3 regions of the Alteromonas sp. AWJ4_197 genome follow, and region 2 is predicted to be linked to each of the others. Evidence: predicted binding sites of a transcription regulator. Region 2 holds the regulator's gene; each other region holds the start of a gene.
What was found. Region 2 encodes LexA, which represses DNA repair genes until DNA is damaged. Its sites were predicted from a motif close to TACTGTATNNNNATACAGTA; they were not measured.

Region 1 (10,838 bases), on a different contig from region 2:
GGTTTCTGCGTTAAAAGAAGGTCGTGAGAAGAAATTCCTCGGCTGGATCACGCCGGGTTCTGATAAGCACTCTGTAACCCGTGCTTATTTGGGTCACCTGTCGTCGAAAGATTACGACATGACAACCACCACTAATGGTTCAGAGCGTTCAATGGTACCAATCGGTAACTATGAGCGTGTTATGCCATTAGATATTCTTCCTACACTGTTGTTACGTGATTTGATTGCGGGCGATACGGACAGTGCTCAGGCAATGGGTTGCCTTGAATTGGACGAAGAAGATTTAGCTCTGTGTACTTACGTGTGCCCGGGCAAATACAGCTACGGTCCAATCCTGCGCAGTTGTTTAACCACCATTGAGAAAGAGGGTTAAGTCATGGGTTTGAAAGCGTATCTGGAAAAAATCGAGCCGGATTTTGAACCGGGTGGTAAGTATGAAAAGTGGTATGCGCTGTATGAAGCAGCGGCAACGATTTTTTATACTCCCGGTAAAGTAAACAAAGCCGGTACTCATGTTCGTGACAGCATCGACCTGAAACGTATTATGATCATGGTATGGATGGCAACATTCCCGGCCATGTTCTTCGGTATGTACAACATCGGTTTGCAAGCGCAAGACGCGCTGGGTGCCGGTGCAACTGTACCAGACAGCTGGCAGGCAGCTATTTTCACTGCATTAGGTGGTGATTTGGCCAGTGCCGGCGGGTTAGGCCTGTTCTTCTACGGTGCCTGCTTCTGGTTACCAATCTACGCAGTAACGTTCGCAGTAGGTGGTTTCTGGGAAGTCCTTTTTGCATCAGTTCGTAAGCACGAAGTTAACGAAGGTTTCTTTGTTACTTCTGTTCTGTTCGCACTGACACTGCCCGCAACGATTCCATTATGGCAAGTTGCTCTGGGTATTACTTTTGGTGTTGTTATCGCTAAAGAAGTCTTTGGTGGTACTGGCCGTAACTTCCTTAACCCTGCACTGTCTGGCCGTGCTTTCTTATACTTTGCGTACCCTGCACAAATTTCAGGTGACCAGGTATGGGTAGCAGCCGATGGTTTCTCAGGTGCTACATCTTTAAGCCAGGCGGCTTCCGGTAACTTAGATTACAGCAACATGGATCAGTGGATGAACAGCTTCATCGGAACCATTTCAGGTTCTGCGGGTGAAGTATCTGCACTGGCTATCATGATTGGTGGTCTGTTCATCATGTATATGCGAATTGCAAGCTGGCGTATTGTTGCCGGTGTTGCAGTAGGTGTAGCCTTCTTTGCTACTCTGCTTAACATGATTGGCAGCGACACGAACCCGATGTTTGCAATGCCTGCTCACTGGCACTTCGTTGTAGGTGGTCTCGCCTTTGGTATGTTCTTCATGGCAACTGACCCTGTATCAGCGTCGTTTACCAATAAAGGTAAGTGGGCATACGGTATCTTCATTGGTTTCATGACGGTACTGATCCGCGTCCTCAACCCTGCCTTCCCTGAAGGTGTAATGTTGGCCATTCTGTTTGCCAACCTGTGGGCGCCACTGTTCGACTATTTCGTCGCGCAAAGCAATATCAAGCGGAGGGTAGCTCGTGTCGGCTAAGAAAGAATCTTTAGGAAAAACAGTTGGCGTAGTAGTTGCCGTCTGTCTGGTTTGTTCAATTGTTGTGTCGGGTGCGGCTGTTGGCCTGCGTTCACTGCAACAAACAAACGCCCAATTGGATAAGCAAACAAACATTCTTACTGCTGCAGGTCTGTACGAGACTGGCATGAGCAACGACACCATCAATGCAAAATTTGATGAGTTTGTTGAGCGCCGTTTTGTCGACTTAGACTCTGGTGAATTCACTGAAATGCCTTCACCTGATTTCGACATGTACAAAGCTGCAAAAGTAACTGAGACAAGCACGAAAGTGGTAAACAGCAATGTTGGCTTCCAACGTCGTCCTAATGTTGCCAGTGTCTATCTGGTTCACAATAACGCCGGTGAAGTTACCCGCGTGATCCTGCCGGTACACGGTAGCGGTCTGTGGGATCTGATGTATGGTTTCCTGGCAGTTGATGCCGACGGTGAAACTGTGAAAGAACTGATTTACTACCAGCAGAAAGAAACGCCGGGACTTGGCGGTGAAGTGCAAAACCCTGCATGGCAGGCAAAGTGGGATGGCAAGAAGCTATATGAAAACGGCGATGTTGCTATCGAGGTTAAGAAAAATGCTAACCCTGATAATCCTTACTCTGTAGATGCACTTTCCGGCGCAACCCTGACCAGTAATGGTGTTGAAAACACAATTCAGTACTGGGTAGGCGAGCAGGGCTTCGGTCCGTTCCTTAAGAAACAAGCATGGCGTTCATAAAGGGGTCTTATCGTGGCTGACACTAAAGAAATGAAAAAGGTCCTCTTTGGACCGATTTTAGACAACAACCCGATCGCCCTGCAGGTACTGGGTATCTGTTCTGCACTGGCGATTACAACTAAGCTGGAAACAGCTTTGGTTATGTCGCTGGCGCTGACAAGCGTTGTGGCGTTCTCTAACCTGTTTATCTCGGCAATCCGTAACCAGATTCCGTCAAGCGTACGTATCATCATTCAGATGACCATCATCGCTTCTCTGGTAATCGTGGTAGACCAAATCCTGAAGGCTTACTCTTACGAGGTATCCAAACAGCTCTCAGTATTCGTTGGTCTGATCATCACCAACTGTATCGTAATGGGTCGTGCAGAAGCGTATGCGATGAAGAGTCCTCCGCTGATGAGCTTCCTGGACGGTATTGGTAATGGTCTGGGTTACTCTTTCATTCTGATTTGTATCGGTACAGTTAAAGAGCTGTTCGGCTTCGGCACCATCCTTGGTTTCGAAATTCTGCCGCTGGTACAAAACGGTGGCTGGTATCAGGGCAATGGCCTGTTGATCCTGCCATTCAGCTCATTCTTCCTGATCGGTGGCATGGTATGGATTATTCGTACTTTCCGTCCGGAACAAGTCGAGCCTAAGGAGTAATTCGTGGAACATTATCTGTCTTTATTCGTTCGCTCGATTTTTATCGAGAACATGGCGCTGTCGTTGTTCCTGGGTATGTGTACGTTTCTGGCCGTATCTAAGAAAGTAAAAACAGCGATGGGTCTGGGTGTAGCCGTTATTGTGGTACTGGGTATCTCTGTACCGGTAAACCAGGTTATCTATGTAAACATTCTTGCTCCGGGTGCGCTGGCATGGGCCGGTTTCCCTGATGCAGACTTAAGCTTCCTGAACTTCCTGACGTTTATCGGCGTTATCGCTGCGTTAGTACAGATTCTGGAAATGGCGTTAGATAAGTTTTTCCCTGCGTTATATAACGCTCTGGGTATCTTCCTTCCGCTAATCACAGTTAACTGTGCAATCTTCGGTGGTGTGGCATTCGCGGTTCAACGTGAATATAACTTCACTGAAAGTATTGTCTACGGTGTAGGTAGTGGTATGGGCTGGGCGTTAGCTATCGTTCTGCTGGCCGCTGTTCGTGAAAAACTGAAATATGCTGATATGCCAGATGGTGTACGTGGTCTGGGCTCTGTGTTCATGATCGCAGGTCTGATGGCGTTAGGCTTCCAGTCTTTCACTGGTATCGCACTGTAATAACGCAGAGGAGCATATAAATGAGTATAGAAATGTTACTTGGCGTTGGCATGTTCATTGTCATCGTTCTGGCGCTGGTATTTATTATCATGTTTGCCAAATCTAAGTTAGTACCAAGCGGTGACGTGACCATCATGATCAACGATGATCCTGAAAAAGCGATTACCACGCAGCCTGGCGGTAAACTGCTTGGCGCACTTGCTGAAGCGGGTATTTTCGTATCATCTGCATGTGGTGGTGGTGGTTCTTGTGGTCAGTGTCGTGTAGACATCAAAGAAGGTGGTGGTGAAATTCTGCCAACCGAACTTGACCACATCACTAAGCGTGAAGCCCGTGAAGGTTGCCGTTTATCATGTCAGGTTGCTATTAAGCAGGACATGAAGATCGAACTGGAAGAAGAAATCTTTGGTGTTAAGAAGTGGGATTGTGAAGTTATTTCTAACGACAACAAAGCCACGTTCATCAAAGAGCTTAAGCTTAAAATTCCTAACGGTGAAAGCGTACCTTTCCGTGCTGGTGGTTACATTCAGATTGAAGCACCTGCTCACCACGTGAAGTACAAAGATTACGACATTCCTGAGAAGTTCCGCGGTGACTGGGAGCGCTTTGGTTTCTTCGACATCGAGTCTAAAGTCGACGAAGAAACTATCCGTGCTTACTCCATGGCGAACTACCCGGAAGAAGAAGGTATTATTATGCTGAACGTGCGTATTGCTACGCCGCCGCCTAATAACCTGACTCTGCCTGCCGGTAAAATGTCTTCGTACATCTGGAGCCTGAAAGAAGGTGATAAAGCAACGATTTCTGGTCCGTTCGGTGAGTTCTTCGCGAAAGAAACTGACGCAGAAATGGTGTTTGTTGGCGGTGGTGCAGGTATGGCACCTATGCGTTCACACATCTTCGACCAGCTTCGTCGTCTGAAAACCGATCGTAAGATCACATTCTGGTATGGTGCCCGTTCACTGCGCGAAATGTTCTACGTAGAAGATTTCGATGAGCTGGCTGCCGAGAATGAAAACTTCGAATGGCATGTTGCACTTTCTGACCCTCAACCTGAAGATAACTGGGATGGCTATACCGGCTTCATCCACAATGTCTTGCTTGAGAACTACCTGAAAGATCACCCTGCTCCTGAAGATTGTGAATTCTATATGTGTGGTCCTCCCATGATGAACGCAGCTGTTATCAACATGCTGAAAGATCTTGGGGTAGAAGACGAAAATATCCTGCTTGATGACTTTGGTGGTTAATCAGCAAACGGTATAATTGAAAAAGGGGGCATCGCCCCCTTTTTTAATAGATAAGGATAAGAAGTGATTAATCAGTATCTGCGTTTTAGTGTACTTGCTTTCGTTGTACTCTTTCTTAGTGCCTGTGGTGAGGAAGCCAAACAGGTTGTGCATTTACACGGAAATACCATGGGCACCACATACAATGTTAAGTATGTAGTGGATGAGCGTGGTCAGGTTGATGGTCTGCAAGAGGCCATTGATGCCCGGTTAGTAGAAATTAATAAACTGATGTCGACCTATGACCCTACATCAGAATTATCCCGTTTTAACCAGAATCGTTACACCACGCCCTTTCCGTTAAGTGACGAAACGTCATTGGTGGTGACTGAAGCTATCAGGCTCGGCAAGCTAAGTCATAACGTACTGGACGTAACTGTGGGGCCGCTGGTGAATTTGTGGGGATTTGGTCCGAACAAACGTCCTGAAAAGGTGCCATCTGAAGAGCAGATTTCTGAAGTCCGAGAGTATGTCGGGCTGGATAAAATCAGTATTTCAGAACAGGGTCTGAAGAAAACGCATCCAATGGTTTATGTCGACCTGTCGACTATTGCCAAAGGCTACGGTGTAGACCAGGTTGCTGCGATTATGGAAAAGCATGATCTGCACAACTACCTGGTGGAAATCGGCGGTGAAATGCGTGTTAAAGGCGAGCGGGGGAATGGTGAGGAATGGTTAATAGCCATTGAGAAGCCGGTCTCAACGGAACGCTCGGTGCAGAAAATTGTCTCTATTGGTACGAATGCCATTGCCACCTCAGGGGATTACCGCAATTACTATGAAATGGACGGTAAGCGTTATTCTCATCTGATTGATCCCCGAACCGGTAAACCCATTACTCATAATCTGGTATCGGTAACGGTGGTGGACCCGTCATCTATGACTGCTGATGGCCTTGCCACTGCGTTCAATGTGATGGGGTGGGATGAAGCTAAAGCGCTGGCGGAGAAAGAACATCTTGCCGTTTTCTTAATTCGTCGCACAGCAGATGGCTTTGAGGAGTATGCATCTCCTGAGTTTGATACTATGGTTGAAGTTAAGAATTAGGAGACGATGATGTCTACATTTATCCTCGCGTTTGTGTTTTTTCTTGCCATGGTACTGGCAATGGCCGTGGGTTATCTGATCCAGAAGAAGTCCATTTCCGGTAGTTGCGGCGGTTTAGGCGCACTGGGTATTGAGAAAGCCTGTGATTGTCCTGAGCCGTGTGACCGTAAGAAGATGCGCCTGGAGCGTGAAGAAGCCAGACAGAAAAAAATTGCTGAGTGGAAGGATAACCAGATCCTGTAAATTTTCAGGTTTATCAGTACACATCAAGTGATGATAAAAATGGCCGGACGAATGTCCGGCCTTTTTTTTGTTTCTACTCGTAGCTGTAACTTAACGTTACGTTACTGTAAGTGCTGTAAGCTCTCAGGCCGATATGCCAGGTGCCGTCAGCCGGTGCAGTAAACGTGCATACCTCACTGTTGCCGTTCTTGTAAGGACGGCAATCATAGGCCGATGTGGAAGGCTGGCTGCCGTATCTCACATACAGATCGGCATCACCACTGCCGCCGGAGATTTGAATTGTCATCGTGGAAACGCCAGCCGGGATATCCCAGGTGTAGCGATCCCAGGATGACCGTGAACCTGATAATCCTGTTAATTGTCCTGATACCGGTTCCACACCCGGATCGGTCGGGTCTCCACCGCCGTTACTGCTGCCATCACAACCGTTGTTATTCAGGTAGCTGTTCGCCTCCGCTACCCGCACAATGCCGTAACCGTACTGATTATCTCTGCCTGAACTGCCACGATCTTCTGCGGTGGCATTTAACGCGTTTCTAATCTGCGTGGCGCTGCACTGGGGATGAAAGCTCCACACCAGGGCCGCCGCACCGGCAACGTGTGGCGTGGCCATAGATGTGCCGCTCAGGGTGGCGTAGGAGCTGTCCGGATAGGTGGAGTAGACTGAACTGCCGGGGCCGGCAATTTCCACCTGTGAGTTGTACTGTGAATAGCTGGCGCGGTTTTTACCGGAATCAACTGCTGCAACAGACACTACGGCATCGTAGGAGGCAGGGTAAGACAGTGAACTGTTGCCGGCATTACCGGCTGCGGCGACCAGCAGCATGTTATCGTCTGTGAAACCCTGCATGGCAGACGCTTCTGCCGAAGACGAGCCTGAACCCCCTAAACTCATGTTAACCACATCAGCGCCGGCATCCTGACACTGGTCGATAGCAGTGATGATGTCAGAGGCGTAAGTCCAGTCACCGTTGTCGTTGAATATTTTCACAATATGCAGGCTGGCACCGGGATAGACACCGATCACACCCTCTGAATTGTCATAGGCGGCAATCGTACCGGCAACATGTGTTCCGTGGCCGTTACCATCGTTATACCAGTTACCCACTGCACTGTTATTGCCAATTCCGGTTACCCCGTCATTGGTGCCCGGTAAATCCGGATGACCCAGATTATAACCGGTATCAATAATACAGACTTTGCGGGCGCTGGTATCAGACTGGATTAGCTGATTCGCCTGTATCATGGTGTAGCCATATGGCGTGGACTGGGCCATTAACTCCCGCACCAGATCAGGGGCGATATCAACATCTTTATTCTTGCGCAGGGCGTTAAGTGCTTTCTTGTTTAATGTGACGACAGCCATGCCATGGCGTTCCATCACTTTAAGAGTCTTGCCACCTGCCTGTTGTATGGCAGATTTCACTGATGCTACATCCAGCGCCTTATCACTGGCATTAATGCTGCCTTTGCCCGCCACTGCGCCTTTACCATTTTTAAAGGTGACAATGTAGCGTTCATTGCTTTCCTGTAAACGCAGATCCTGGCGCAGGTTCTTTAACTGCTCAAAGGTAAGTGGTTCAGGGGAAACACTGACCGGCCCGTTGCCGGCAGACGCTGCAGTAGCGGTTAATGTGATTAAACTTAACGATGTAGCGAGTACCGATTTGGATGGTAATGTGCGTAATATGGACATTATTTTTTTCCTGTCTTGTTGTTATCCCCTCCCGCTCTGTGGCGTGTTACTACGGGGTATTTTTACCGGGTCTGTACACATCGGTTTATCTGCTTTAGTGATGACAAAAACTGTTCCGTCAGCTTGTCATTCAGGAGAAATAAACCGGCTATGCACAAACGTTGTAAACGCTGCTTTTTTCTGCAGCTCGAAATCCATACTACTTAAGTCTATCGGGAGTTACGCATATAGCCGTATAACTATGAATGGCATTTAATACGTATAAAAAACGGGGGTATTGGTATGCCGGCCAGACATTACGGGCAGCGGAGAAACAAAAACTGACTAAAATTTAAGTTAAGAAAAAGATAAATAAAAACAGATTTATCCCGAAATCCAACTTAAATTTTGTGTAAATATGTAATCAGGAAAAAGGGACGATAGCGTATCTGGGGGCGGAGCCGGAAAGGTTTGCTATGCAATACCTTTCAGTGTCCGGTTTATCCAGCCAAGAAGGAACTTTGCCTGTGAGGGATTATGATTAACAATTTCCGCATAACGGGCGACTTTCTTGAGTGCATAGCCATGCAGAAATACTTCCGGTGGCATGTTGTTGATGGCCTTTAAGGATTTCGTACCGATGATCCCGTCAACGTACACATCAGCAACTTCCTGAGCCAGTTTCGACGCTGCAGACAGGCCGGCATTAACGGCGAAATCAAAGAGGGTTTCAGCTACACGTTGAGAATCAATAAAGTCTCCGCGGATCCGTTCCCAAAAGTGCTGCTGGTAGAACGCTGCGACATGAGGCATCAGTTGACTGTCGGGGACGCCGGCATCAAGTAGTGGCCAGCCTTCCCAGTCAGGATGAAAATTGCGGGCTATACCGGCGTAGGTAGCACCACCGCGGTCACCCTCCACACGATGAAGTGTATAGCCCCCTTCGTTATCAATCATTTTTTCAAAGGCGGGTAAAAAAGCAGCCATGACATCCTCCCTGATGAATGGTTAAATTTTACGCTTATTACCAGTTTATCTTTTCAATAAGGTTTTACAATCCTGTTGTATTAACTTTTTGCAATATTTTGACCTTTTATTCGGTGTTGAACTTTGCACTGGCATAGTTGACATAATCCGCTAAAATGCTGTTCATATATACAGTGTGGTGGCAGAGTGCGAAAGATTATTCACGTTGATATGGATTGCTTTTACGCTGCAGTTGAAATGCGCGACAATCCGTCATTGATCAATAAGCCCATAGCGATTGGCGGCAGCGCCGATCGCCGTGGCGTGATATCAACGTGTAACTATCCGGCAAGAAAATTTGGTGTGCGCTCTGCCATGGCAACAGCCTATGCAAAGCGTTTGTGCCCTGAGCTCATTCTTGTACCCGGCAGAATGGATATGTACGTCCGCGAGAGTCAGCGTATCCGTGAAATTTTCAATGACTATACCGACCTCATCGAGCCTTTGTCTCTGGATGAGGCCTATCTGGATGTCACTCACACCACTTTGTTTAACGGCAGCGCCACACTCATAGCACAGGATATCCGCCGGCGAATTAAAGAAGAACTGAATCTGACTGCCTCGGCTGGTGTGGCATCATGCAAATTCGTGGCTAAGGTAGCCAGTGACGAAAATAAACCGGACGGGTTATGTGTGATCACACCGGATAAGCTGGATGCATTTGTCAGAAATATGTCGCTGTCAAAAATTCCCGGCGTGGGCAAAGTCACACAGCAGAAGTTGCAGCGTCTGGGCCTGACTACCTGTAATGATGTCCGGCAATATCCCTTTGAACGTCTGCAGAAAGAGCTGGGGAAATTCGGTTCAGTGCTGTGGAACCGTGCTCACGGTGTGGATGAGCGGGATGTCAATGTCAGCCGGGTAAGAAAATCAATCGGAGTGGAACGTACCTTCAGCAGCGATTTGCATACACTTGATGAATGCAAGGCGGTACTGCCTGTGTTGTGGGAGAAGATGCAGCAACGCATTGAAGGGCATTTAAAAAAGACCGGTGAGCGGAAATGTCTGATAAAATCTCAGGGCGTGAAGCTCAAGTTTCAGGACTTCCAGCAAACCACCGTTGAGCACCGTCATCACGATATCGAAGAAGCATTTTTTTATGAATTGCTGGATGAAGCGTGGCAGCGGGCCAGAGGCCGGGGTGTCAGGCTGGTGGGCATTCACATTGGATTAGCCGGCGGTTTGCCGGCAGAGCAACTGCTATTGCCACTGGAGGATGAATAATATGTCAAAGCCGGTTGTGCCCGGAACGTATCAACATTACAAAGGCAACTTTTATACTGTCATCGGTGTGGCTAAGCACTCAGAAGATGAATCGGAACTGGTGGTGTACCGGCCGGAATATGGTGAAAAAGGGCTTTGGGTCCGTCCGCTGACCATGTTCACTGAGCAGGTGGAAGTGAACGGAGAAACGGTTCCCCGCTTCAGACATATTGAAGAGCAGGACCGGGATTAATCATCCGGTAGAATAAAATCACAAAAGGGGCGCAAAGCGCCCCTTTTGAATTACTTGTATCCGCTGTTTTGGCCGTTACTGGTTGCGTTCAGCATCAAATACCTTAATTCCGGCTGTCCAGGTTTGCAGCACCCGGGTGCGCCAGATATCTTTCGGATCCACATCGAAGATATCCTGATCCACAAGAATAAAGTCAGCCCATTTCCCCGGGGTCAGCGTACCCAGACTGTCTTCCATATGTGCGGCGTAGGCAGCATCCAGCGTAAAACCTCTGAAAGCCTGCTGAACGGTCATCGCTTCGTGAGCATACCAGCCCTTTACCGGCTGGTTGTTTCTGTCCTGACGGGTAACGGCAGCATGAATACCGTAAAACGGATTGGCCAGCTCTACAGGAAAGTCTGAACCCAGCGGAATGGGGATCCCTGAATCCAGCAACGTCTTCCACGCATATGCACCGGCCATGCGATCCTTTCCGAGGCGGTCTTCTGCCATATTCTTATCGCTGGTAGCGTGGG
Region 2 (10,838 bases):
CTGTTAATTTTTATCTCTTTTTGTTATTTTTTCGTTAACAACGGTATAAGAATTAAACAGATTTCATCTTGTGTCTAGTCTTTCTGAAAAAATAAATGGCCGGGGTGGCCTCAGAAACAGGGTCAAAGCACTTCATTCTGATATTTCGAATGTTTCGTTCAGATCTTCGACACATCCGTATTTAAGGAACGCCGTATTATAGGTAAGTAAATCGTCCTCACACTTGTGACATCAACGTTATGAAAGGAATGTGTAATGAATAAATTTATCCCGGCAGTATTAGTTTCAGGTTTAATCAGTGCAGGCGCATTCGCGGCGCCTGTGAGCTATCAGATTGATCCTACTCACACCAGCGTTATCGCTTCATGGAATCACTTCGGATTCTCTAACCCGACAGCCGCCATCAACGGCGCTGAAGGCACCATCGTGTTTGACAAAGACGCGCCGGAAGACAGCAAAATCGATGTGTCGGTGAAAATTGATACCATTGATTCATTTGTTAAAAAGCTGAATGAAGAATTTGTCGGTGCTGACTGGTTCAATGCAGCGAAGTTTCCTTCTGCCACCTTCACCAGTACAGATGTTGAAATGACAGGTGATAAGACGATGGAAGTGACCGGCGATCTGACGATCAAAGGTGTGACTAAGTCCGTCACTATGGATGTCACTCTGAATGGTTCAGGTGTACACCCGATGACACAGAAAGAAGCGATAGGTTTTGATGCAATGACCACCATCAAGCGTTCTGACTTCGGGATTGATATGTATGTACCGAATGTGAGTGACGAAGTCACGCTGCACATCACCACAGAAGCACAAGCTAAATAAGTTTTCGCATCACCGTCCAGATGCCCGGCCCGCGCGAGCGGGCTTTTTTATTGGTAGCGGCCTGTTAACTGCGGTAGTCTGATTGTTTTTATTGTCAGGGATTGCTTCTATGTTGCGCCGCGCTGTTTTCTCCTCTTTTCTGTTATTTTTAACACCCTCTGTTTTTGCCAAAGCTCTTCCTTCCGGCGCTATTAACGCTCTGTTTGAAGAAGCGGTAAGTCATGACACAGTGCCGGGTATAACCATGGCACTGGGCAACGATAAGGGCATGCTGATGGCTAAAGGCTACGGTTTTGCCGACGTGGAAAACCATGTACCGATGACGACAGATCACAAGGTGCGTATCGGCAGTGTCTCTAAACTCATCGCTACGGCCGGATTAATGCGTCTTGCGGAAGCGGGCAACATTGATCTGGATAAACCGGTAACTGAATACGTCAGCGCATGGCCTGCTGATAAACCGGTCATTACTCTGCGCCAGCTTACCTCACATACAGCAGGCATCAGGCACTACAAAGAAGGTGCCAATGAATTCCTTCTGAATGAAAGTTATCCGGATATCGACAGTGCACTGGCGATGTTTAAAGATGATCCACTGCTGTTTGCACCCGGCACAGATCACCGTTATTCAACGTTTGCCTGGACACTGGTCAGTGCCGCAATGGAAGGGGCTGACGCGTCCCGGGATTTCCGCGCCATCATAAACGAAGAAGTGTTCGCGCCGCTGAAACTGGACAACACGGTATTTGACGACCAGTACACCATCATCGATCACCGGGCGAGACCTTACACCGTACACGAAGGTGAGCTGATTAATGCGCCACAAACGGATCACAGCTATAAATGGGCCGGCGGCGGTTTTATTTCTACGCCGTCAGATATTGTCCGGTTTGCTGTAGCCCATGTGGCAAGCGATTACCTGAAACCAGAGACTACCCGCGCCATGTTTACTCCTGCCAGGCTTAACAATGGTGAAACCGTGGGCTTCGGCATAGGCTGGAAAACCGGTTTTGGCGATTACAAAAAACGTAAAGCGTATAAAGATAACGTGAGCGCGCTGGCTTTGATGGACGATATTCCTGATGCAGTGATGCACTCAGGTGGCAGTATGGGCGGCATTACAATGACCATTCTTTGCCGTGAACATAAAACAGCGGTTACTGTAGTAAAAAATGTCAGTGGTGAAGACAATGCTGATGTTTTTCTGCTGGCGCTCAAGACACTGCACTTTGCACATACCAGCCAATAGTAAAGAAAAAGGGCGATGATGGTTTATATCATCGCCCTTCCAATTTTTAGCGCTGTGGCCAGCGCACACAATAGTTATTGCACCGCGCTTAGCGAAAGGACTTACATCCAGTCAGCATTGCGGATTACACCTACAGCCAGACCTTCAATGTTGAATGGTTCAGCAGCAAGATCCACCTTTATGGTATCGAATTCTTCATTTTCTGCATGCAGCCAAACTTCGCGGCCGCGTTTTTCCAGACGTTTTACCGTGACATCCTCATCAACCCTGGCAACAACTACCTGCCCATTGTGCACGTCAGTAGTTCGGTGAACGGCAAGTAGATCACCATCCAGAATACCGATATCTTTCATACTCATACCGTTTACACGTAACAGGAAATCCGCACGGGGGTGGAACAGATCAGGGTCGACCTTGTAATGCATTTCCACATGTTCCTGCGCCAGAATAGGTTCACCTGCCGCAACACGGCCGATTAACGGTAAGCCTGCGTCTTCATCGTTTTCTGCTTCCAGCGGAATATTCAGCTTTATACCCCGTGAGGTACCCGCCAGAATTTCGATTACACCTTTACGGGCCAGCGCCTTTAAATGCTCTTCTGCTGCATTAGCTGATTTAAACCCTAATTGCTTCGCAATTTCCGCACGGGTGGGCGGCATGCCGGTTTCCAGCATGGTGGTTTTGATCAGTTCGAGAACTTCCGTTTGTCTTGGAGTAAGTGGACGCATAAACAGCCCTGTTTTTCTATACAGTTCCTGTGAGTATATACAGTTGCGCTGGTTTGACAAGGGCTGCCGGCGAAATTATTACGCTTATTCAGGGGGCGCAGTTAACAGCGCCTGGTTTTCATTGCAACGATATGCATTAGTTGTACATTGTAATACGCTGTTTTAGTTCTCCTTGGGAATAAAAAGGTATCTTCTTATCAAGAAATTTTAGCCAGGGGCCTCCTAATCAGAACGCCACCGGCTAAATTTGAGGGAAATTATGCAAGTTGTTTAATCAAGGCTTGCGCGACAGCTTCGGAGCTGGCTGGATTTTGGCCTGTAATCAATCGGCCATCTTCAACTACGTGAGGCTCCCAGTCCGCACCTTTTTCATAGTAACCGCCAAGACGAATGAATTCATCTTCTATCAAGAATGGCACCACATCAGTCAACTCCACCCCCGCTTCTTCTCCGTTAGTAAAGCCAGTAACTTTACGACCTTTGATAAGCGGCTCGCCGTTATCAGTTTTTACATGACGCAGGACCCCAGGGGCATGACACACAAAACTGATTGGCTTGCCTGCCCGCTCAAACGCTTCGATCAGTGAAACAGACTGTTCTGACTCAGCAAGATCCCACAGGGGGCCATGGCCGCCCGGATAAAACACCGCATCAAAATCTGTGTGTGACACGTTTTCAAGTTTGACAGTGTTCGCCAGTACTTGCTGCGCCTGTTGGTCTTGCTTAAATCGCTCAGTCGCAGGGGTTTGAAAATCAGGCAAATCACTTTTCGGATCCAGAGGTGGTTGTCCCCCCAGAGGTGAAGCCAACACCAGCTCAGCACCAGCATCTGTAAAGGTGTAGTAAGGCGCTGCAAACTCCTCCAACCAAAAGCCTGTTTTTTCACCGGTGTTACCCAGCTCATTATGCGATGTAAGTACCATTAAGATTTTCATATAAACCTCTCTATCTTTTAACAATATGGATGAATCAATGATTAAAAAAAAGCGTCTACGGCTGCTTGTTTGTCTGCATACGGTGCTCGCAATCGAAGATTTGATACACCCGCTTCGCTTTGTACTACCACCGCCCTGGCATGAGAGAACTGGCGGAAGCCATGAATACCATGGTAAGCCCCCATACCTGACGCGCCCACACCACCAAAAGGCAGCTCATCAATAGATACATGGGTCATGACGTCGTTGATGACCAGCGCTCCGGAAGTCGTTTGTTGTGCAAATACTTGCTGTGCTGTCCTCATTGAAGTAATAGGCGGCTAAAGGGCGAGGGTGTTGATTGATGTAATCAATTGCCTCGTCCTCTTATTGATACAGACGAATGGGCAATAATGGACCAAATATTTCTTCCTGTATGATTGCCATATCGTCGGTTGTCCCAATCACTAGTTGCGGAGCGATTTTACGGCTTGAGGCGTCATAAGCCGGTTCATTTTGCGGCGCAAGATTGATGATCTCTGCGCCTTTTTGACGTGCATCTTCTAATAGATCGACTAAGCGCTGGTAATGGTGTTCGTTAATGATTGCGGTGTAATCGGTATTTTCTTGAATGCTTGGGAAGGTTTGTCCCATAAATTCTCGCGCTTGAGCTTTGAACGCTTGAGTTTGCTCTGCAGGCAGCAAAACGTAATCTGGTGACAGGCAAATTTGACCTGCATTAAAGGATTTAATCGTTAATGTGCGCTCAACTGCTTTGCTCAGGTCAGCACCTTTAGCCACCATAACAGGCGACTTTCCACCCAGTTCCAGAGTCACTGGCACAAGGTTCTCTGCAGCAGCACGCATCCCCTAGTACTACGGTTAGCTCTTCAGGGCCGAAGTAACGGGCCACTAACTCAGCCAATAATTCTGAAGTCTCAGGCGTCAGTTCAGAAGGTTTTAACATGGCGCTATTACCCGCTGAAAATACACCAGCTAACGGTCCAAATGCTAAATTGATTGGAAAATTCCAGGGACTAATGACACCAACAATCCCTAACGGTTGAAACTGTATTTCAGTGTGCATTTCAGGATCAGGTGAGGCGGTTTGTTCTGCCTCCATCCAGGTATCGAGATTATCGATGGCGTGTTGCAACATATTACTGGTTGTTACCATATCGGCCACGTAAGACTGATATAAGCTACGGTGTCCAAAATCTTCGCTCATGGCAGAAGCAATGGCTTTATGGTTATCACGGATTAATTTTATACAGCGCGGTCACTTAACTTGACGCAACCTGCTGTATCACAACACATTGCAGGACTAGAGGTGGCCATTGGGCGACCTTTATTTGAGCGTTCTTCTAGTGGCGTCGAGCCTACCTCCACAGCGGATGAATTAGCCATGGACATTGGTGATAAGCTGGAAGTAGCTGAGGCGGCTTTGGCTTAAGCAAGAGCTCGATCAATGGACATCTCTGGTGTCTTGCAGATAGTCGGACATGCGGATTTTATAGCTGAGATACTCAGTGTACCGATGCTACCGTTATTGGAGTCGGGGGTGAAAATTCGTATGCACACCGGTAACGGCAGTATGGTGTCGGACATGTTACTTGAGGGGCACTGTGATCTGGGAATCTCAGCCCACCCAGCCTTAGATGATCGTTTAAAAAGCGAGCTGATTTATACCAGTAAATTACTCCCAGTGGCCGCTCCAAGTACCGTAAAGCGCATATTGTCAGCACAAGACTTTGGTTGGTCTGTTATGCCCGAGTTCTTATGTCAGCAGCAAATTGCTCAAAGCGAACTCATGGAGATCCCTTCGCCAGTTGGTACACATGAAATTCACTACTACCTAATTTGGTTACCCAGTGCTTTACGTCAAGTCCGCGTTGCTCACGCAAGACAGACCTTACTCACTCAATTATGGTCGTAATGTCGCCGTTTACCCCCGGCGCCATTACTTATCTTTTTCAGTAGCTAACGCGTTATGCACCGCCCGGGTGAGAGGATAAAACCAGAGCACCACAGCCCCGAGCAGACAGCCTGCGCTGGCTACCAGCGAAATGATTTCGACAAACAGCACAGACTCAATATCAGCGTTTGCACTCTGCGCCGCATATTCCAGCGCACCGGCAATCACAGCAAAAGACAGCCCGTCGCTTATCCGCATCACCAGATGAAATGCGCCAAAGGTAAGCGCCTGATTAGGTATCCCCTGATCCCTCGCACCGTACTCAATGGTGTCTGGTAATGCTGACCACACCAGCACCAGCAGTCCGCCTGAGAAAAAACCACAAACAGCGAAATAAACACATGCACCGGTCATCGTGGCCGGGGTCAGCAGAAGAAAGCTAAGGAAAGTCACAGCCAGCCCGGCTAGCGCAAGGATCATGGCATGATGCTTTTCCATGCGCTGTGAGAGGTGGTTAAACCAGGGTAGCGCCACCAGCTTTCCTGCCGCCAGACTCATAATGAACCATGTCGTCAGCTTCTCGTCGTGAAAAAGCATGCTTGCGAAGTAAACGCCGGATTTGTAGAACACCGGAATAAAGATACACGGCAGTAATGAATATACCGCCAGTACCATGAATGCCTTATTTCGCAGGAGTGCACGGAATGCTTTACTGAGCGGAGGCGGGTGTTTGACCGCTGTCAGATTACCTTCCCGCCAGACCGGCAAAATACATAAATAAATATTCACCAGCATGAACACGCTTGCCGTGATAAGCAAGATAGTCCGCATCCCGTTATCCTGTGACTCCAGCATGGCAAGTGTATCGCCGGCAAATGCGGCGAAGAGCAGGATTGCACAGGAATTATAAAAAATGCGGGATGAAGACAGACGTGTCCGCTCATGGCTGTCTCTGGTCAGTGACCCCATCATCGCGTTGTGAGGTATGTCTACCAGTGCATAACCAATGCGAAAGAGGATGGTCACCACAAGATAAAAAGTAAACAGGTAGTCCGCACCGGCCGGCAGGGGATAAAACAAAATAGCGAACGACAGTACTGTCAGCGGCGCACCTGAGGCGATGACTTTCTGGTAGTGCAAATTATATCTGTCGAGAAGCAGAGACAGCGAGATATCCAGCACGCCGGATACAAGCAGAGACACCATCAGGATCAGGCCCGCTGCCGCTGCCCCCAGTCCCTGTATATCGGCAAAATAATAAAGCAGCAGTAAATCAGTAAAGTTCCAGAGTGTACTTTTAGTAAAAGCACCGGATGCATAGGCCTGTCTCTGGAAAGATGTCAGCATGAGCAGCTTCCGGAGGGCGGGATAGCAACCGGCATATTCATATCAGAGCAGCGGCCCGCAGGAGCTTCGCTGCACGTATTTACAAGTCAGATCTTCTTTCTCTTCATAGGGACGATGCAACACAAGCTGTTGGATCAGCTTGCCGGCCGCTGCGCGTCCCAGATTGCCCACCGGCTGGTGCACAGTGCTGAGTGGTGGCCACAGATTCTTACTGGAAGGGTCGTCGTCAAAACCTATCACCGATACATCATAAGGGATCCGCAATTTCAGCTGGCTGGCCACTTTGTAAACCAGAGTGGCAAGATAATCATTGAAGGTAAAAAATGCGGTGGGGCGATCGTCCCCGGACAGCAGATGACGGATAATCTTTTCATATTCTTCATCTGACGACATAGGGCCCTGAAAAACCAGCGATGTATCAACAGGAATATCAAAATCGCGGTGCGCTTCTTCATAGCCCTGATAACGCAGTAAGCCACCGTGTACATTGTTAAAATTAATGATCGCAACACGGCGGTGCCCCAGCGTAAGTAAATGACTCACCGCCTCTTTCACGCCGGCCACAATGTCACAGGAGACGCAGCTGTTGGCGTCCAGTGACATAGGCAGAATTTTAACCGCCGGTTTTTGTTCAGCTTCGATGACTGACAATACTCCCTGATCATCACACAGTGGTGGCGTAAGAATGTAACCGTCAGGGTTTGAACGTTCCGCCAGTGCCTTAACCTGTTCCGCCAGCGAGGTTCTGTCTTTTACCGGCCGCACCAGTAAATCGTAGCCAGCTTCGTCACACACTTCGATAGCACCGGATGTCAGTCTCGCCGAATAGGAGTTCGAGGCATAGTCCATATATAAGAGACAAATAAGATAAGACTGTTTGGTGCGCAGGCGCCTGGCATTGAGGTCCGGCCGGTAGCCGGTAACGGCCACTGCACTGAGCACCTTTTCTTTATTTTTATCTCTGACTGTCGGGTCATTATTTAATACACGCGATACCGTTTTAATTGATACACCGGCAACCCGGGCGACATCATGTACCGTGAGATTCTTATCCGTTTTCATTATGGCGAGCTTCGTTTATTTATGAACACATTGTGCCACAGAAGACACCTGACAGAGAATCCATCAAGTTGTAAAAAGTTTCGCAAATAGACAACGATAGCATATATTTTATAAAAATAGATTTATAACCATTCAGAATATGTAAAATAAACATAAATTAAATCATAAAATTAAACTTGACTGATTTAACAAATAGCCAAAAGACAACGATAGACTTTTTAAATATCAACATAGTATGATTGTTAAACATTTAACAGATATTAAACATTTGCCACACCGGAATCTGCCGTACCGGTGAGTGATAAAAATAAAAACCGTTAATTTGCCGGGTGCTGATAACAGCCCCGAAAGGACTACACTCTGAGGAGAAAATCCGATGTTTAACAAAAAACCACTGAATCGCGCATTGTTGCTCGCACTGGGCACGATGACATCCACTTATGCCGCGGCTCAGGACAACACCAATGATGACGCGAAAACGAACTCACAACTGGAGGTCATTGAAGTCACCGCACAAAAGCGGGTACAGGGCTTCATGGAAGTACCGGTTGCCGTTACCACAGTATCCGGCGAAATTTTAGATGCCGCTCAGGCCACAGAATTCCAGGACTTAGTTCAGGTAAGTCCGTCGGTGACATTTAACCAGTCCGGCGATATGCGTGGTTCCGGTGTGAACATTCGCGGGATTGGTACCACCGCGTTCCAGACAGCTGTTGAACCTACTGTCAGTACAGTCATTGACGGTGTCCCCCTTGGCCGTACGGTACAGTTTTTGTCGGATCTGGCAGATATTGATCGGGTTGAAGTACTACGCGGACCGCAGGGCACCTTGTTTGGTAAAAATGCTTCCGGTGGTGTACTGAGTATTTTTACTAAACGTCCGGAAGATTCATTCTTTGGTGAAGTCCGCCTTACGCTCACTGATGATGACGCCTGGGGCATGATGGGTCAGGTGACCGGCCCGATCAGTGACAATGTGCGCGGACGGTTGTCTTTTTATAACCGTGATTTCGATGGTTTTGTGGAAAATGTTACTAATGGCGACACCATCAACGGAGACGAAAGTAAAGGTGTAAGAGGTAAACTCGATATCGACCTGGGTATGAATGACAACGTTTATATTATTGCCGATTATTCGAAGCAGGAAAGGGACTGCTGTACGTCAGTTTTACAAAGTATTGGCCGGGGTTCACTGGCAGACTTGCATCAGTTAGGAGAAGACTATGCCGACGTGGATGTATCCTGGGGTAACAACAAGGTCAAGATTGCCAGTCCGGCATATTCCAACACTGAAACCGGCGGGATCTCAGTTGAATACAACCACAGCTTTGAAGACTTTGCGCTGACCTCAATTACTGCTTATCGCGGCTTCACCCTGGAAACAGCTCAGGATGCAGATATCAATCCGTACACGTCGCCGGTAACAGGCCATGTACTGTTCACCAAAAACGGCGCTTCCGGCGGCGGCGATCAGCAACAAACCCAGTTCTCACAGGAACTGCGTTTATCCGGCCAGGCCACTGATAATATTTTCCTGACAGCGGGTGCATTCTACTGGGAGCAAACCGTTGAGCGTTATTTCGAACGTGAAGTGATGCGCTGCGCCGATGCCTACGATCCGGCTGTGGGCACTGTCGCCTGTTCAGAAGAAGGCTCAGGCATCGGTTTTGCTGCGATGGACTCAAAAGTTGATACCCGCAACTACGCATTCTTTGGTCAGGCAGACTGGGATGTAACCGAAGATTTTACTGCGTCATTGGGCCTGCGCTACACCAAAGATGAAATATCTTTTGATTTCGCCCGCGGCGCTACAGTCATTACCGGCCCGTTCTCAGGATTACCGGCACTGCCTGCGTCAGCCGGGTATTTCACCAATGAAACCGAAGACGACGCACTGACAGGTCGCCTGGCGCTGTCGTACGATATCAACGATACCACCATGATTTTCGGTAGCTATGCCGAAGGTTACAAAGCCCCTGCGTTCGACCTGATTTTCTCGCTGAACGAAAGCCGAACCGCACCGGTACCGGCGGAAACAAACAAAGCCTGGGAAGGCGGCGTGCGTTCAGAGTTTTTCGACCGCAGATTGCGTCTGTCTGTCACCGGTTTCCACACTACCTTCGAGAATTTCCAGGGTCAGGCTTACAACCCGGAAACGGTGACCTTCTCACTCACCAGCGCCGGTGAAGTGATCACCGAAGGTCTGGAAGTAGAGTTTAACGCCAAGCCTGTCCCTGAGTTACTGATCAGTGGTGGTGTCGCCTTTATCGATGCAACCTACGGTGAATTCCAGGATCAACAATGCTATTTCAATCAAACAGCAGCACAAGGCTGTATTGACGGCTTCCAGTCGATTACCGGCGGAGATGTGCCTAACTCTCCGGATACCAAGTTTACTTTGTCCGGCAAATACAACATCTACCTGGACGGCGACATGGATATGTTCGTCAGCGCCAATTACCGCTGGCAGGATGAAACCCAGATGAATCAGAACCAGGCACCGTATCTTATTCTGCCAAGCTACAGCGTATTGGATCTGACTGTCGGTCTGCAGGCTGATGACGGTAAATGGGTCGCCAGTGTATTTGCGAAAAACGCACTCAACGACACCTATGTTGCTCAAATCGGTACCGCTATCTTTGATCAGAGCAACATTAACGCGCAGCTGACCAGAGACTTCCAGCGTTATATGGGTGTTGAATTTACATACCGCTTCGGCGCTTACTAACCCGGTGGTACATTTCGCGGATAAAAGACAACGTTGCTTTTATCCGCACTTTTTCACTTTTTACGAA
Region 3 (10,838 bases), on a different contig from region 2:
AACTTTGTTCTTCACCACTTTCACACGGGTTTCGTTACCAACAACCTCATCACCTTCTTTAACCGCACCGATACGACGAATATCCAGACGCACAGAGGCATAGAATTTCAACGCGTTACCACCTGTTGTGGTTTCAGGGTTACCGAACATAACACCAATCTTCATACGGATCTGGTTGATGAAGATACACAGCGTATTCGATTTCTTGATGTTAGCGGTAAGCTTACGCAGTGCCTGAGACATCAGACGTGCCTGAAGACCCACGTGAGAATCACCCATCTCACCTTCAATCTCTGCTTTCGGTGTTAACGCAGCTACCGAGTCAACAATTACTACGTCGACTGCACCGGAACGAACAAGCATGTCACAGATTTCCAGCGCCTGCTCACCGGTATCAGGCTGAGAGACCAGCAGGTCGTCAATGTTTACGCCCAGCTTTCTTGCATAGACAGGATCCAGTGCGTGTTCAGCATCAACGAATGCACAAGTTTTGCCTTTCTTTTGCGCTTCAGCGATAACTTGCAGTGTCAGAGTTGTTTTACCTGATGACTCAGGACCGTAGATTTCAACAACACGCCCGCAAGGTAAACCGCCTATTCCAAGTGCAATATCGATACTAAGTGAACCGGTAGAAATGGCTTCGATATCATGCGCCTGATTGTCACCCAGACGCATAATGGCACCTTTACCAAATTGCTTTTCAATTTGGCCAAGAGCGGCGGAAAGAGCTTTGTTTTTGTTGTCGTCCACGATATTATCCTCAAGATAATGACTGTCCGGTAGTTACCCTGTCGTTTTACGCTGCCACTTTTACTTCTGTTATTCTTTAACTTCCGCAAAATATGATTCGGTCAGCGCTTCAGTAACTCACGAAACGAAATTCGAATGTTGAATGCATTTTATACTGTATAAGCATACAGTCAAGTAAGATTTCACAATTAGTCTGTCAAATCCCGTTTTATTCAGCAACCAGTCGTTGGTACAGATAAGAAATCGCATGGGCGATGGCCTGTTCCCGCACGGTTAACCGGTCACCGGAAAATACGTGACGCTGCGTGATGAGTTCACCGTCTATCATAAAGCCAAACCAAACTGTACCCACCGGCTTTTCCGCCGAACCGCCGCCAGGCCCTGCAATACCACTCACCGACACGCCAACCTGCGCACCACTCTCCTGAACAACACCCTGCACCATTTCAGCTACAGTTTGTTCCGACACCGCGCCAAATTCCGCAAGCGTTTCAGCTTTCACCCCAATAAGTGATTGCTTAGCCTCATTTGAATAAGTGACCCATGATTGATTGAACCAGTCAGAACTACCGGAAACAGAAGTTAATACGTAAGCAATTCCACCACCGGTACAGGACTCAGCACAGGATACATGCCAGTTCCGCCGGCAAAGCACATCTCCGGTGGCGACCACCTGTTTAAGTAACGCACTGTCTTGTGAAACAGTTGAAAAATCTGCGCTCATACGAATAATACTCACCAATGAATTAATTCCGTTGTACCATTTTACACATTTAGCAAACTGTAAAGACAGAAAGTTGGCCTGATGAAAGCTTTGTAGTGAAGTACGCTGATGGTAGGGGGAGCGTAACTGCATTTGAAACACGCCGTAAACCCATCCCTGGGGGCTCGGCTGCCGCATCCATGCGGCAGACGGTTTCAAATGCAATTACGCCCCCCGACCGCGCGCCCTTCACAACTAGCAACATCGCGCCAGAATAAACAAAGAGGTTTTCTTGGAATCACATACGCCGATGATGCGCCAGTATCTGGCCATAAAAGCACAACATCCTGATATTTTACTGTTTTACCGGATGGGAGACTTTTATGAACTCTTCTATGACGATGCCAAAAAGGCCGCACACCTGCTGGATATTTCATTAACAGCCAGAGGCAAATCCGGCGGTGAACCCATTCCTATGGCGGGAGTGCCTTATCACGCGGTGGAAGGTTACCTGGCGCGCCTGGTAAAAATGGGCGAATCGGTGGCGATTTGTGAGCAGGTTGGCGATCCTGCCACCAGCAAAGGGCCGGTAGAACGTCAGGTTCAGCGTATTGTCACCCCGGGCACAGTCACCGATGAGGCATTATTAGAAGAGCGCCGTGATAACCTGCTTGCTGCAGTGTGCGGTCACAGTATGCAGTACGGCGTTGCCACCCTCGATATCAGCAGCGGGCGTTTTCTGGTGGCTGAATGTGACAGCGACGAACAATTGCTGGCCGAGTTGCAACGTCTTAATCCTGCGGAACTGCTTTATCCGGAAGGATTCGAAGGTTTATCTCTTATTGAAAAACGAAAAGGTTTACGTCGCCGTCCCGAATGGGAGTTTGATACGCAAACGGCAACAGAGCAACTCAATCAGCAATTCGGCACCAAATCACTGGATGGTTTCGGGATCAACGGCTTAGATAAAGCCACCGGCGCAGCCGGCTGTGTACTGCAATACGTTAAAGATACCCAACGTACTGCCCTGCCCCATATTCGCAGTATTCATCGTGAACAGCAGGAAACACGTATTCAGCTAGATGCAGCCACGCGAAGAAACCTGGAATTAACCGCCAATTTATCAGGTAGTCAGGAAAATACCCTGTTCAGCGTGCTGGATTCTACCGCCACCCCCATGGGCAGCAGGCTTCTTCAGCGTTATTTGCACGCCCCCATTACCGATCATTATGAGCTCACCCGACGCCAGCAGGCCATCGGCAAACTGATTGAACAGGGCCATGAAGATATCGCAGATACACTAAAACGCATTGGTGACATAGAACGTATCATGGCGCGGTTAGCCCTGCGTTCGGCCCGTCCCAGGGATTTCTCCCGTTTACGCAATGCATTTAACGAATTGCCCGGACTACTCGACCAGTTATCCTCTCTTGAGGACCCGTTATGTGCAGATCTGGCCAATGCTGTGAGCACCTATCCTGAATTACAAAGCCTGTTAAATCAGGCTATCGTAGATAACCCTCCGGTTGTCATCCGCGATGGTGGTGTTATCGCTGAAGGTTTTAATGAAGAGCTTGATGAATTGCGGGCGCTGTCAAGGGGAGCCACGGACTACCTGGATGCTCTGGAGGTCAGAGAACGGGAGCGTACCGGCGTCTCTACACTGAAAGTGGGCTATAACAAAGTGCATGGCTTTTTTATCGAATTAAGCCGCGCGAATAGTGGCGCTGCCCCGGCAGATTATATCCGCCGTCAAACGTTGAAGAACACCGAGCGTTACATTACGCCTGAGCTGAAAGAACATGAAGATAAAGTACTGACCAGTCAGGGCCGGGCGCTGGCTCTGGAAAAGCAACTTTATGAAGGATTATTCGATGCCTTCCAGCCTCAGCTTACTAAGCTGATAAACACAGCGGAAGCACTGGCTAAACTGGATGTGATTCAGTGTTTTGCCGACCGGGCGACCGCGCTCGACTTACATTGCCCTACCCTCACAGATAACCGTGAAATCACTTATGAAGCCGGTCGGCACCCTGTGGTTGAGCAGGTCATGACGGACCCGTTTATTGCCAACCCGGTAACACTGGACACCAAACAGCGCATGCTTGTTATTACCGGTCCGAACATGGGCGGTAAATCAACGTACATGCGTCAGACCGCTCTGATTGTACTGATGGCATACCTTGGGTGTTACGTACCTGCAGAAAATGCAAAAATCGGCCGTGTGGATCGTATTTTCACACGTATTGGTGCATCAGATGACCTGGCGTCAGGGCGTTCTACCTTCATGGTGGAAATGACCGAGACCGCCAATATTTTGCATAATGCCACTGAGCACTCGCTGGTATTAATGGATGAAATCGGGCGCGGCACCAGTACATACGATGGCTTATCTCTCGCCTGGGCATGTGCCTGCTTCCTGGCAAGGGAGATTAATGCTTATACCTTGTTTGCCACCCATTATTTTGAACTGACACAATTAGCTGATTCTGAAGAAGGCGTGGTCAATGTGCATTTAGATGCCGTAGAGCACGACGATACCATCCGCTTTATGCATACTGTAGAAACCGGTGCGGCCAGCAAAAGCTATGGCTTACAGGTTGCCCAGCTTGCCGGCGTTCCCCGCCCGGTAATCAATGCTGCCCGGGCTAAATTACATGAACTGGAAAACCGGGCACCACAGGAAGACGCCCCGGCCATAAAGGAAACAAAAACGTCGTCAGATTCCGGTGCTCCCACGACCAGAGCCGGACAATCGGAAATGCACTTTACCGATATGCCTGACCCGCTGCGGGATGCACTGAATAATTTGTCTCCCGATGAGCTTTCTCCCAGGCAGGCACTGGATTTAATTTATACGCTAAAACGGCTAAGTCAGGCGTGATACTTAAGGCTTTATTAACTTACCTGAAATAAACCCGCCAGACCAGCAGGCAAACAGATTGTTTGCCTGCTACTCTTTCGCTATAATATTGCGCCGTCCAAGTGCTGAATCCCGTTTTGCCAACTCTCAGCACATTAGCCATACAATCCAAAGCCTTAGGTTTCGCATGACAAATTATATTTTCGTCACCGGTGGTGTCGTATCATCGCTTGGTAAAGGTATTGCTGCCGCGTCGTTAGCAGCCATTCTTGAAGCGCGTGGTCTCACCGTTACGATGTTAAAACTGGATCCGTATATCAACGTTGATCCAGGCACAATGAGCCCAATTCAACACGGGGAAGTGTTTGTCACGGATGATGGCGCAGAAACCGATTTAGATTTAGGTCACTACGAGCGTTTTATCCGCACCCGTATGACCAAGCGTAATAACTTCACCACTGGCCGGGTTTACGAAGAAGTATTACGCCGTGAAAGACGTGGTGACTATTTAGGTGCAACCATCCAGGTCATCCCGCACATCACCAACGAAATTAAGCGTCGCGTTATCGACGGTGCAGAAGGTCACGATGTGGCAATTGTTGAAGTAGGCGGTACAGTAGGTGATATTGAATCACAACCGTTCCTGGAAGCTATCCGCCAGTTAGGTACAGAAGTCGGCCGCGAGCGCGCCATGTTCATGCACCTGACGCTGGTACCTTACATGCCGGCTTCCGGCGAAGTAAAAACTAAGCCTACTCAGCACTCTGTTAAAGAGCTGCGTTCTATCGGTATTCAACCGGACATCCTGGTTTGCCGTTCTGTTGGCGCCCTGCCGGCTACCGAGCGCTCTAAGATTGCCCTGTTCACTAACGTGGCAGATAAAGCCGTTATCTCACTGAAAGACGTAGACAGCATCTACCGTATCCCGGCTGCGCTTAAAGCACAGGGTATGGACCAGCTGGTTGTTGACCGTTTCCGTCTGGATTGCAAAGAAGCCGATCTGACCGAATGGGAACAGGTACTTTATGCAGAGTCTAACCCTACTGCAGAAGTGAATATCGGTATGGTGGGCAAATATGTTGAACTGCCTGACGCGTACAAATCTGTCAATGAAGCATTAAAACATGCTGGTCTGAAAAACCGCCTGACAGTGAATATTCACTATGTCGATTCTCAGGACGTTGAAACAAAAGGTACACAAATTTTAGAACACCTGGATGCTATCTTAGTACCCGGCGGTTTCGGCGAGCGCGGTATCGAAGGCAAAATTGCAGCAGCACGCTATGCCCGCGAGAATAAAGTCCCTTATCTGGGTATTTGTCTGGGTATGCAGGTTGCTTTAATTGAATTTGCCCGCAATGTAGCTGGTATGGAAAACGCAAACAGCACCGAATTCGATCCCAAAACACCGTTCCCGGTTGTTGGCCTGATCACCGAATGGCTGGATGCAGACGGCTCTACCGAACAGCGTGATGCCTCTTCAGATTTAGGCGGCACCATGCGTTTAGGCAGCCAGCTTTGTCACCTGATCCCGGGCAGCAAAGTCTGTGAAACCTACGGCAGCGAAGAGATTTACGAACGTCACCGTCACCGTTACGAAGTAAATAATAACCTTCGTGACCAGATTGAAGCTGCGGGCTTGAAAGTAAGTGGTTTGTCCACCGACAAACGCCTTGTAGAAGTGATCGAAATCCCTGACCATCCATGGTTTGTTGCCGGTCAGTTCCACCCTGAGTTTACTTCTACGCCCCGTGATGGCCACCCGCTGTTTAAAGGATTTGTAGAAGCTGCCGGGAAATACCAGAAAGAAAATCACTGATTCTAAAAAGCAGAAGGCTTACTCCCGTTGCCTTTTGCACAAACGTTGAGGAAATAAAATGGCGAAGATTGCTCGCATTGTAGGACGCGAAATCCTGGACTCTCGTGGTAACCCCACTGTAGAGGCAGACGTTTACCTTGATTCAGGCGCAATGGGTCGTGCCGCTGCACCATCCGGTGCATCAACTGGTTCACGTGAAGCACTGGAACTGCGTGACGGTGATAAAAGCCGTTACCTGGGCAAAGGCGTAGAAAAAGCCGTTGCTGCAGTAAACGACATCATTGCTCCGGCGCTGGCTGGCATGGATCCACTGGCACAAACTGACGTTGATAACAAAATGTTAGAGCTGGACGGTACAGAGAACAAAGAAAAGCTGGGTGCAAATGCGATCCTGGCGGTTTCTCTGGCTGTTGCCAAAGCGGCTGCAATTGAAAAAGGCGTTGCACTTTACGAGCACATCGCTGACTTAAACGGTACGTCAGGTCAGTACTCTATGCCTGTACCTATGATGAACATCATCAACGGTGGTGAGCACGCTGACAACAACGTAGACATTCAGGAATTCATGGTTCAGCCAGTTGGTGCCAAGAGCTTCAAAGAAGCCCTGCGCATGGGTGCGGAAATTTTCCATAACCTGAAAAAAGTACTGTCTGCTAAAGGCCTGAACACAGCAGTAGGTGACGAAGGTGGTTTTGCACCTAACCTGAGCTCTAACGCTGAAGCGCTGGCTGTTATTGTAGAAGCCGTTGAAAAAGCGGGCTACAAAATGAACGAAGACATCACGCTGGCACTGGACTGTGCGGCGTCGGAATTCTACAAAGACGGCAAATATGTCCTGTCTGGTGAAGACAAATCTTTTGACTCAGAAACCTTTGGTGACTACCTGGCTGAACTGGCTGAACAGTACCCTATCGTTTCTATCGAAGACGGTCTGGACGAGAGTGACTGGGACGGTTGGGCAAGCCTGACTAAGAAGATTGGTGACAAAGTACAACTGGTTGGTGACGACCTGTTTGTGACTAACACCAAAATCCTGTCCCGTGGTATTGAGAATGGTATCGGTAACTCCATCCTGATTAAATTCAACCAGATCGGTTCACTGACCGAAACCCTGAATGCAATCAAGATGGCGAAAGATGCAGGTTTTACTGCGGTTATCTCTCACCGTTCAGGTGAAACCGAAGATGCGACTATCGCAGACCTGGCGGTTGGTACTGCAGCGGGTCAAATTAAGACCGGTTCTCTGTGCCGTTCTGACCGTGTTGCCAAGTACAACCAGTTACTGCGTATCGAGCAGGCACTGGGCGACAAAGCGGTTTATCCGGGTCGCAGCGCAATCAAAGGTCAATAATGACTATGAACGGGTAGCGCTGGCTACCCGTTCTTTTTAATGCTACTTTACTGATATTCTTCATAATCCTTTGTAGCCATGTCGTCAGGTTCTCACACGTCGTCCAGTCAGACTGATATTTTTGCTGCCACCGGCGCAACCGACGATTCTCCGGTCTTCACAGAAATTTGTAATGCCCTGTACGAGCGCGAGTTGCTGGTGCTTTCACAAGCGTCCGCTGCGCAGATATCCTACCTCCAACGCAGACTGGCCGCACTTCCGCACCGGATCCAACGGGCAGCCCACTATCTGGCAAACCGCAAAACACCGCTTGCAGTAGACAGTCACAACGGTACCTGGCAATGTAAACAGGCACCTAAATGTCCAGCCCATAAAATTACGCCGGAGGACACGCAAACCTGGTATACAGGCCATGCAGCCTATGGTTTACCCGTACCGGTAAGATTACTTCGCTTTGATGAAGAGCATATCGAGCTGGACTCTATTGACCGTGTCCAGCCTGAGAATGAAATGGTGCACACCAATAAATATGGCTGGTTTACCTTTGATGGTGTAAGTCAGGCCAACAATACAGACACCGACTATACGTTACTGAAACCCACTAAAGCTGTGATGGCTGCCGCATGCTGCGGACACCGCTGGAATCACAAAGGCAGACTGGCCCCACGCACACTCTCATTAAGAGAATTATTGCTTTCCACCACGGTAAAGTGGAAAAAATTCACCTTAAATACCTGACCAACCAAACAGAGTTAGGATAAATATAACCAATTATTATATTCATGATGGCAAAGAAAGGTTGACCTGTGGCCCCTGTATGGTTACATTGTCGGCTATCAATTGGATGCCCGTGAAATTCGCATAATTATGCAACATTTTTTACTTTCTCTTCTACTCCTTATGGCAGCAAGACTGCACGGGTAGAATGCATCCAGTAAGAGGAATTACAATAAACCCGTGCATCGCACGGGTTTTTTTTTACTAATTATCACCACGAGTACAAGCCATGACGAATCAGGTAAAAATCTTTGATACCACGTTACGCGACGGCGAGCAGGCACTGCCCGCCAGTTTAAGTGCCAAAGAAAAATTGCAGATCGCTCTGGCCCTCGAACGTCTGGGCGTAGACATCATCGAAGCGGGTTTCCCGGTATCTTCCCCGGGTGATTTTAAATCCGTGCAGATGATTGCCCGGGAAGTGAAAAACAGTGTGGTTTGCGGTTTATCCCGAGCCCTTGAAAAAGACATCGATGCATGCGGCCAGGCGCTGAGTGTCGCTGAACAATTCCGTATCCATACCTTTATCGCCACATCTGAAATTCATGTTGGTGCCAAACTCAGAAAATCTCAGGACGAAGTCGTTGATATGGCAGTAGCTGCAGTAAAGCATGCCCGCCGCTACACCGATGATGTAGAATTTTCCTGTGAAGATGCCGGCCGTACCCACATCGATTATCTTTGCCGTATGGTTGAAGCCGCCATCAATGCCGGTGCCACTACCGTAAATATTCCGGATACCGTGGGTTATACAACACCCACCGAGTTCGGCGGCATCATCGGCAACCTGTTTAACCGCGTACCGAATATCGATAAAGCCACGATTTCCGTGCACTGTCACAACGATTTAGGTCTGGCGGTTGCCAACTCGCTGGCGGCTGTCGAGCAAGGTGCACGTCAGGTAGAATGTACCATTAACGGTATCGGTGAGCGTGCAGGAAACTGTTCACTGGAAGAAATCGCGATGATACTGCAAACCCGCGAAGCCATGCTGGGCATGCAAACCAACATCAATTCCACTGAAATTTTCCGTACCTCCAAGCTGGTCAGCCAGTTGTGTAATATGCCGGTTCAGTCGAACAAAGCCATTGTGGGCGCGAATGCCTTCAGTCACTCCTCAGGTATCCACCAGGACGGTGTATTAAAAGCGCAAAATACCTATGAAATCATGACACCGGAAAGTGTGGGTATTAACAAAAACAACCTGAACCTGACATCACGCTCCGGTCGTCACGTTATCAAGCACCGTTTGACAGAGTTGGGCTACAAGGCGGAAGACTACGACCTGGAAACGGTTTACACCGCATTCCTTGCGCTGGCCGATAAGAAAGGTCAGGTTTACGACTATGATTTGGAAGCCTTGCTGTTTTTCGATCAGCAAAAACACGAAGACGCGTATTACCAGCTGTCTTATCTGCAGGCCAACTCTGGCCGGGAAATCATTCCCAGTGCCACTGTACGTTTACAGGTCGGCAGCGAAACCGTTACCAAAACAGCCATCGGTAACGGTCCGGTGGATGCCGCCTTTAATGCCATTATTTCTATTCTGGGCCATGAAGACCTGGAAGTGGTGGACTTCAAACTGGACTCGAAAGGTGAAGGTGCTGACGCCCTTGCCCAGGTCGGTGTTATCGCCGAGTACAAAGGCCGCCGTTTCCACGGTATCGGCCTGGCCACAGACATTGTCGAAGCCGGGGTTAAAGCCCTTATCTTCGTACTGAACAATACACATGTTGCTGACCAGATTGATCAGCAAAAGATTCAACAAGAACGCGTTGCAGGAGTATAAATGAGCGAATTCAATATTGCCGTACTCGCCGGAGACGGTATCGGCCCGGAAGTCATGCAGGAAGCCAACAAGGTCCTGGATGCCGTTGAGAGCAAATTCAAAGTGACTTTCAACCGGACCGCGTATCCGGTCGGTGGCTATGCCATTGATACTGAAGGTGAAGCATTACCGCCAGCCACTCTGCAAGGTTGTGAACAGGCCGACGCGATTTTATTCGGCTCAATCGGTGGACCAAAATGGGATTCCCTGCCACTGGAACAACGCCCTGAACGCGCAGCACTGTTAACCCTTCGCAGTCATTTCGATTTATTCAGTAACCTGCGTCCTGCCAAAATTTATCCGGGTCTTGAGAACTTATCCCCGCTGCGTGCAGACATTGCTGCCAGCGGTGTGGATGTACTGGTTGTCCGCGAGCTGACCAGCGGTATCTATTTCGGTCAGCCCAAAGGCCGTGACGGCGAAGGTGAAGAAGAATACGCCTTTGATACTATGCGCTACTCCAAACGGGAAATTCGCAGAATCGCGGTATCAGCCTTCGAAGCTGCGCAAAAGCGCCGTGGCAAAGTTACCTCGGTAGATAAAGCCAACGTACTGGTATGCAGCCGTTTGTGGCGCGAAGTCACTGAAGAAGTCGCCAAAGACTATCCTGATGTGGAACTTGAGCACATCTATATTGATAACGCGACCATGCAGGTGATGAAAAACCCGGCCCAGTTCGACGTGATGTTATGCTCTAACCTGTTCGGCGACATCATTTCAGACGAATGCGCCATGATGACCGGTTCT

Region 1: the regulator LexA is predicted to act here: its motif matches at 8,985-9,004, upstream of dinB (DNA polymerase IV).
Region 3: the regulator LexA is predicted to act here: its motif matches at 1,530-1,549, upstream of mutS (DNA mismatch repair protein MutS).

Annotation. Positions count from the first base shown of each region.
Region 1 is NZ_JBSWWW010000008.1:97,812-108,649, reverse strand. Features, by position in the region: gene ACXAGC_RS18395 (Na(+)-translocating NADH-quinone reductase subunit A) at 1-373, shown strand, start outside; gene ACXAGC_RS18390 (NADH:ubiquinone reductase (Na(+)-transporting) subunit B) at 377-1,576, shown strand; gene ACXAGC_RS18385 (Na(+)-translocating NADH-quinone reductase subunit C) at 1,566-2,330, shown strand; gene ACXAGC_RS18380 (NADH:ubiquinone reductase (Na(+)-transporting) subunit D) at 2,343-2,975, shown strand; gene nqrE (NADH:ubiquinone reductase (Na(+)-transporting) subunit E) at 2,979-3,587, shown strand; gene nqrF (NADH:ubiquinone reductase (Na(+)-transporting) subunit F) at 3,608-4,837, shown strand; gene ACXAGC_RS18365 (FAD:protein FMN transferase) at 4,904-5,923, shown strand; gene nqrM ((Na+)-NQR maturation NqrM) at 5,933-6,166, shown strand; gene ACXAGC_RS18355 (S8 family serine peptidase) at 6,240-7,862, opposite strand; gene ACXAGC_RS18350 (glycoside hydrolase family 108 protein) at 8,316-8,828, opposite strand; gene dinB (DNA polymerase IV) at 9,015-10,091, shown strand; gene ACXAGC_RS18340 (DUF1653 domain-containing protein) at 10,093-10,323, shown strand; gene ACXAGC_RS18335 (amidohydrolase) at 10,399-10,838, opposite strand, start outside.
Region 2 is NZ_JBSWWW010000001.1:626,741-637,578, forward strand. Features, by position in the region: gene ACXAGC_RS02745 (YceI family protein) at 256-828, shown strand; gene ACXAGC_RS02750 (serine hydrolase domain-containing protein) at 938-2,077, shown strand; gene lexA (transcriptional repressor LexA) at 2,179-2,805, opposite strand; gene ACXAGC_RS02760 (type 1 glutamine amidotransferase domain-containing protein) at 3,063-3,740, opposite strand; gene ACXAGC_RS02765 (aldehyde dehydrogenase family protein) at 3,782-4,045, opposite strand; gene ACXAGC_RS02770 (aldehyde dehydrogenase family protein) at 4,107-4,586, opposite strand; gene ACXAGC_RS02775 (aldehyde dehydrogenase family protein) at 4,513-4,989, opposite strand; partial or broken gene ACXAGC_RS02780 (helix-turn-helix domain-containing protein) at 5,005-5,172, shown strand; gene ACXAGC_RS02785 (LysR substrate-binding domain-containing protein) at 5,188-5,655, shown strand; gene ACXAGC_RS02790 (MFS transporter) at 5,680-6,981, opposite strand; gene ACXAGC_RS02795 (LacI family DNA-binding transcriptional regulator) at 7,024-8,043, opposite strand; gene ACXAGC_RS02800 (TonB-dependent receptor) at 8,420-10,771, shown strand.
Region 3 is NZ_JBSWWW010000005.1:32,802-43,639, reverse strand. Features, by position in the region: gene recA (recombinase RecA) at 1-750, opposite strand, end outside; gene ACXAGC_RS11830 (CinA family protein) at 959-1,474, opposite strand; gene mutS (DNA mismatch repair protein MutS) at 1,764-4,337, shown strand; gene ACXAGC_RS11820 (CTP synthase) at 4,504-6,135, shown strand; gene eno (phosphopyruvate hydratase) at 6,194-7,486, shown strand; gene ACXAGC_RS11810 (hypothetical protein) at 7,565-8,224, shown strand; gene leuA (2-isopropylmalate synthase) at 8,493-10,052, shown strand; gene leuB (3-isopropylmalate dehydrogenase) at 10,053-10,838, shown strand, end outside.